2 regions of the Paenibacillus sp. FSL R7-0297 genome follow, and region 2 is predicted to be linked to the other one. Evidence: predicted binding sites of a transcription regulator. Region 2 holds the regulator's gene; the other holds the start of a gene.
What was found. The regulator Rex, encoded in region 2, represses fermentation and respiration genes when NADH is low (regulators of the CRP and FNR family bind a similar motif). The targets are predictions, from matches to a motif close to TTGTGAAATATTTCACAA.
Positions count from the first base shown of each region.

Region 1: a site for Rex is predicted at 1,676-1,693, ahead of qoxA (cytochrome aa3 quinol oxidase subunit II). Genes of this name have one in related genera too.

Region 1 is NZ_JBBPAQ010000001.1:7,567,211-7,570,630, forward strand. It holds gene MKZ24_RS32820 (TetR/AcrR family transcriptional regulator) at 1-142, shown strand, start outside; gene MKZ24_RS32825 (polysaccharide deacetylase) at 320-1,459, opposite strand; gene qoxA (cytochrome aa3 quinol oxidase subunit II) at 1,964-2,980, shown strand; gene qoxB (cytochrome aa3 quinol oxidase subunit I) at 3,024-3,420, shown strand, end outside.
Region 2 is NZ_JBBPAQ010000001.1:3,850,787-3,854,206, reverse strand. It holds gene MKZ24_RS16910 (cell wall elongation regulator TseB-like domain-containing protein) at 1-502, opposite strand, end outside; gene MKZ24_RS16905 (amidohydrolase) at 529-1,830, opposite strand; gene MKZ24_RS16900 (redox-sensing transcriptional repressor Rex) at 1,817-2,470, opposite strand; gene dinG (ATP-dependent DNA helicase DinG) at 2,701-3,420, opposite strand, start outside.

The DNA of each region.
Region 1 (3,420 bases), 3.7 Mb from region 2:
AGACGTGGAGGCAGCTTCCGTGATTGTGTTCGAAGCGGTGAGCGCCATCGTCGATGTCATCTCCTTCTCCCCGCAGCGGATCGCCGTGGACCGGTTGAAGTCGGAGCTGGTCAATATGATTGTCCATTATCTGTACAAGTAGCGCCATCGTTACTCTCGTGCTAACACATCTCTACCCGCTGATTCAGCCGGTGCAAACCTGCATTGTTGTACTTTACTTCTCACAAAGGTTTGTCCAAATTTCCCGGTACAAGCCGCAAAAAAGAGCAAGCCGGCGGAAACTCCCGCAGCTTGCTCTTTTGCATTCAAACCCTTCGGATCACCGTTTATCCTTCCAGAAATTCACCGGCTCCATATCTTTCGTAATGACTTGGAAGGTGTAGCCTTCCTTCTTAAGCGCTTCTAGCAGACGCGGCAGCACCTTGAGGGTGGCCTTCTGATCATGCATTAGAATAACCGGATTCGTCTTCGACTTCTTCAGCGTGCGAACCTGCCCCATTACTGTATTGTAGATCTTGTCACTGTCCTCTTTATATCTCCAGTCATTCGAGTCCACATTCCAGTCCCAGAGATGATAGCCTTGTCCAAGCACCTTATCCCGGAAAGACTTGGTGAAATAGGGCTTGCTGCCATAAGGCGGCCGGATTAGCGATGTAGTAGCGCCCGTCAGTTTCTTGAGGACAGCATTGTCACCCGACATTTCCGCAAGCGCCGCAGCCGGGGAAGCATAGAATTTCTCCTTACGGTGTGTCATGCCATGAAGCCCCAGGCCGTAGTCTTCCTTCACAATCCGCTTCACTTGGTTAGGATATTTGCTCATGTTATTTCCCAGCATGAAGAAGGTTGCCTGCACCTCATACTTACTTAAGATATCCAGCAGCTGGGAAGTCGTCGCCGACGGCCCATCATCAAAAGTAAGATATACGGTTTGTCCCGGCTTGCCGGGTTCAGCAGATGGTTCAGGCTCCGCCGGGGCTGTCTCCACAGGTTTCAGTTCAGCTGCATACTTGGTGACATAGGCTTCATCTGTAAGTCCCGCTGAGCCGTCCTTCACCCGGAGCAAATATTTATCCCCCGCAAAGGATATGATATACCCAAGATACCCGCTTACTTTCAGCGGAACCATAAGTTTACCGTCCTGCAAAAAAGTGCTCACAGGCACCACTGTACCATCTTTGAGCACAGCGCCGGCATCGCCCTGCAAAGTCAGCGACCCGGAGCCGCCCGACACCAGAACTCCGTCGGTTAGACCGGTAAGCGTCCATTTTAATTCATCGGCCAGAGCACGCAGCGGGACATAATAAGTGCCTTTTACAGACACGGCTTCTATACCGCTCAATTTATCGTTGATCCCGAGCTTCAGTACATTAGTCTTACCTTCAGCGTTAGCAGGGATCTGTACAAGAACCGTAACCAGGAATAAAGAGAGGAATAACAGCATTATTTTTTTAATAGGCACAGCAGCAATCTCCAATCTATGTATATTTGTCTATTACTTTATCACACATAGATATAACGTAATTTGAGAGATTGTAACCGCAAGCTAAAATATTGTCACCCTTTTTGCAATGATAAAATGAATATTCAGCTTTTTTTCTGAAATACGACAATTCTCATCGAATGCTGTCACAGCAGGCCATAAGCGGTTCACTCACGTGTTTTTGACCCAAAATAATTGTGACAATATTAATAACAAATATGCAATCTTGAACAAAGTTTGAACAACCTTAAAATTAGCTTAAACTGCGCCGCTACAGTGATCTTTATCATACCCTTAAGTAGTTGTAACAATTTGATCACACATATTTAACTTGTTCGCCATTTTTAAGGACTTTTTTATCTATTTATACAAAATATGTATTTTGCATTATGGGTAAGTAATTCTTACTATAGATACAGGTTAAGTAGTACGCCCGTTTAATGAACGGCGAATGAAAAGTAGTATTGAAGGAAGGAGTTCTATATGAAAAAAAAGGGACCGTTATACGCTTTGTTTCTAAGCCTGATCCTTCTCCTGCCGGGATGCAGCTCGATCGCTGTTCTGAACCCGAAGGGGCCGTCTGCAAGGACGTTATCGGATACCATCATTCTCTCCATTGTTGTAATGCTTGGTGTTCTGGCAGTTGTCTACATCTTATATATCTTTGTACTGGTTAAGTACCGGGCGAAGAAGAGTAACGAGGGTTACATTCCTGAACACGAGGAGGGCAACAAGGTACTTGAAGCGATCTGGATTATTATCCCGATCATTATCGTCGCCTTCCTGTCAGTTGTAACCGTCAAGACAACTACCGAAGTCGAGAACGTGGCCGCGGACTATAAAGATCAGACACCGCTGGTCATTTACGCTTCATCCTCCAACTGGAAATGGCATTTCAGCTATCCGGAGGAAGGCATTGAAACGGTTAACTACGTGAATATGCCTGTGCATCGTGCAGTTGAATTCAGAATGTACTCATTCGGCACCATTACCAGCCTATGGATTCCACAGCTTGCCGGACAAAAGTACGCCATGAGTGACATGCTCACCACGCTTCACCTGTCAGCTGATACCGAAGGCTCTTATATTGGAAAGAATGCCAACTTCAGCGGTAAAGGCTTTGCCCACATGGAATTTGAAGCGCTTGTTATGAGCAGCAAGGATTACGACGAATGGGTGAATGACGTCAAGGAAACCGCGCCAGAGCTTACAGAGGATGAATTCAAAGGCCTGCTCGCCACGGACTTCCTCGGACGTAAAACCTATTCCTCGACCCACTTAGAGTTCAGTCCTCCCCCTGGAGACCACAGTGAACACATGAGTGGTAACGGAAGTGAAATGGACATGGACAACGGCAGTGAGGAGCATCAGGATAACAAAGAAATCCATCCTTCTCCTGTGCCGTCCAGCGGAACCGAATTTGACAGCGAACCTGATCCGGAAGTCGAACAGCCGCTGCCAAGCTCACCCGTAGATGCCGAGACTCATGAAGGCAACTAGCTCTGCAAGAGCTTAACGTAACACACTGAAAGGAGCCACCCTAATGGATTTAGACAAATTTAAGGTTCACGGCGAACCCTTGATATACGGAGCCATGGTCAGCATCGCACTTGCCACCATCGGGATTCTCGTCGGGCTTACCTATTTCAAGAAATGGGGATACCTCTGGCGTGAATGGCTTACTACTGTAGATCACAAAAAAATCGGTGTCATGTATATCCTCGCGGCGCTGCTCATGCTGTTCCGCGGCGGTGTGGACGCGATGATGATGCGTCTGCAGACGGCCGCGCCGGAAATGAAATTCCTCGATGCGCAGCATTACAATGAGGTATTTACCACGCATGGTCTAATCATGATCCTGTTCATGGCCATGCCGTTCATCATCGGTCTGATGAATGTGATCATACCGCTGCAGATCGGCGCGCGTGACGTCGCGTTCC
Region 2 (3,420 bases):
ACCCTTCACCGATGGCACTGCCGTCTGTGAAGCGATAGAAGCTGTAATAGAACCTGCCGTCCTTTTTGTAGAACAGCTGCCAGGCATATTCTCCGTTATACACTCCCGGCAGCAGCCGTTTAATCGTAATACCCGGAAGCTGGGCAGCTATACTATCACGGATCTGCGCCTCCGAAGTCCCTTTGCTGAGCTCCTCCGCATATAAATCATTTTCGCCTCCGGCTGGCTGGCCTTCCTTGGTAAAGCGGACCCAAACCATCAGCTCGGTTCCAGCATCATTTTTTCCGGTAAGCACCCAGTAAATCGCATTTTCATCCCAGACGGATTTCTGTGCTTTGGATACCTCAGTTAAGCCAGCCCGTGCTCTGGCAATCTCTTTGGCTTCACTCCGCTCGTTCCACTGATCCTTCATAATGTAGGCATAAAACTGGCTTAGTCCGAACAGAAGGAGCAGAACCAGGGAAATCCCCAGCGGAAGCCATTTTCTCCTCTTCTTCAACATGCAGCTTCCTTTCCAAATAACCTAAATTACCGTTTCAGCAGTCCTTCGAACGTTTCCTGCGCTTTGCGGCGGATAGCCTCTTCATCTAGTGTCAGACATTGTCCGTGCTTCACAATCTGTTTACCGTTGACCCAGACATGTTCCACATCCTTGGCACTAGCCGAATACACGGCATGGGACAAGAGGTCGGTATGCGGCAGCAAATGCGGCTGATCAATATCAATCGCAATGAAGTCAGCCTTCATCCCTGCTGCAAGCCGGCCTACCTGGTTCAGGAAAATCGAATGTGCACCATATTCTGTCGCCATGAGCAGCGCCTCAGGAGCAGGTACTGCCGTTGGATCACCGCTTACGCCTTTATGAATCAGCGCGGCCAGCCGCATTTCCTCAAACATATCCAGATTGTTGTTGCTTGCCGCGCCGTCCGTACCCAGGGAGACCTTAACTCCTGCTCTAAGCAGCTCAGGAACACGGGCTACTCCGCTGGCCAGCTTAAGGTTGCTGCCGGGATTATGAGATACGCCAACATTATGGCGGGCCAGAATCTCAATCTCTTCATCGTTCAGATGAACACCGTGGGCGATCAGGGACGGCCGGGTGAACATTCCCAGCTTCTCCAGATGCGCGACCGGTCGCAGGCCGTAATCGGCCACATTCTGCTCCACTTCATGGCGCGTTTCGGACATATGCGTGTGCATCGGCAGATCAAGATCATGTGCCGCCTGAACAAACTTCATGAAAAACTGCGGAGGACAGGTGTAAGGCGCATGGGGCGAGAGCATTGCAGTAATTCTGCCGTCAGCCTTGCCATGCCAGTTCCGGGCAAAAGCAATCGCCTCCGCCAGCTTGTGGTTCTGCACCTCTTCCGGACACAGGCCAATAACACCGCGCATAAGTACTGCACGGATGCCTGACTGCTCCGTAACCTCAGCAACCCGGTCCATATGATCATACATATCGAGGAAGGTCGTAGTGCCGCCCTTCAGCATCTCAAGAACGGATAGTGAGGTGCCCCAGTATACATCTTCACCGGTGAATTTCTCTTCCATCGGCCACATTTTTTCCTGCAGCCAAGCCTGCAGCACCATATCATCGCCGTAGCCGCGCAGCAGCGACATCGCCGCATGGCCGTGGGTGTTGACGAGACCCGGCATGAACAGCAGCCGGCTACCGTCAATAACCTCGGCATCCTCTTCAATTACAGGCTTCGCTTCACCTATGTAAGTAATCAGATCATTTTCGATGGTCATATAACCGCTCAGCACCGGCTTATCGCTGCCAGGAACCAGAAAACGGCCGTCTTTAATAATGGTTTTATTGCTGCTCATCTTCAGCTTCGTCCTTTCCGTCATGCAAATAATAAGCCAGACTCTGCAAATCCGTAGTGAAATCGGCGGCATGAATCCGGATATTGGATGGAGTCTTAAGAATTACAGGAGCAAAATTCAGGATCGCCTCAATACCCGAATCCACCAGAATGTCAGCAACGTTCTGTGCTTCACTGTCCGGAACGGTAATAATCCCAATGCGGATGCCCTGTGCACGGATGGTATCCCCCAGCTCACTCATCGGCTGGACAGTCAACGAGTTGATCTGCTGGCCTACCTTAGGCTCATAAGCATCAAATACAGCTGTAATCTTCATCGTATCCTTCAAGTAGGCATTGTAATTCGACAAGGCGTGGCCGAGATTACCTGCACCTACCAGAGCTACATTAATCTGCTGGTCCAGCTTCAGAATATGCCGGATCTTCTCAATCAGATAAGAGACATCATAACCAATGCCCTTTCTGCCAAAATCACCAAAATAAGCCAGGTCCTTGCGGATCTGGGCGGGGTTGAGATCAAGCTTCTGTCCCAGCTCCTGAGAAGAAACTGTTGAGATTTCACGTTTTTGGAGATCGTTCAGGAAACGCAGGTACACTGGGAGTCTGCGAACGACGGCCTCCGATATTTTATCCGATTTCATGTTTTCTCCTCCTAAAAGTTTTGATAGCATATACTTCTTGAATGACTTCGCAAAACTTGCTTCGTAAGCATACGCTTGTTTTGAAAGCATATGCTGCTTGATCAAGCTTCACTGCTGTTAAGCCGATTATAGGAACCGTGCTCCAGGCCTGCCCGTTTAGGCAGGAGCCGTGGAGCGCGGGACTTCAGAACAATAATTACTTATACATAATATCAGCCGCCGACGGATTATTAAACCCCGCCATCTTCAAGCCATTCTGCAATCCGCGGAACGATCTGATCCGTCAGCATATGCTCCATCTTGGGTCCGGGCAGCGAATACAGGAAATACTTCCCATAATAAGATTCGATTACCCTGGTATCATATACAATAACGATTCCGCGGTCCTGCGCGGTGCGTACCAACCGCCCGAAGCCTTGCTTGAAGCGGATTACGGCCTGCGGGACGGACAGCTTCATGAACGGATTCTTCTTCTGTGCCTGAAGCAGCTCAGACTTCGCTTCAGCCAGCGGATGATTGGGCGGCTGGAACGGCAGTCTGACAATAGCCAGACAGGTCAAAGCATCCCCGGGAATGTCTACACCTTCCCAGAAGCTGCTCGTCCCCAGTAAGACTGACGCCGAGCTGTCCTGGAACCGACGGATCAGCTTGCTCCGGCTACCGCCTTCTACGCCTTGTCCAAGCACAGCGATATCCTGCGAAGTCAGGGCTTCTTTGAGCGGATCATAGACCTGGCGCAGCATCTTGTAGGAGGTGAACAGCACCAGCATCCGCCCGCGGGTAGCCACAGCAGTTTCTGCCAGAGAATGAACCAGTGTGTCCACAAAGCGGGCATCCCCAATGCTTCCCTTGACACTAGGGAAGTCACGTGGAATGACAAGCAGTGCCTGCTCACGGTATTTGAACGGTGACGGAAGCAGAGCTGTCTGTAGACGTCCCTGCTCTGCAGC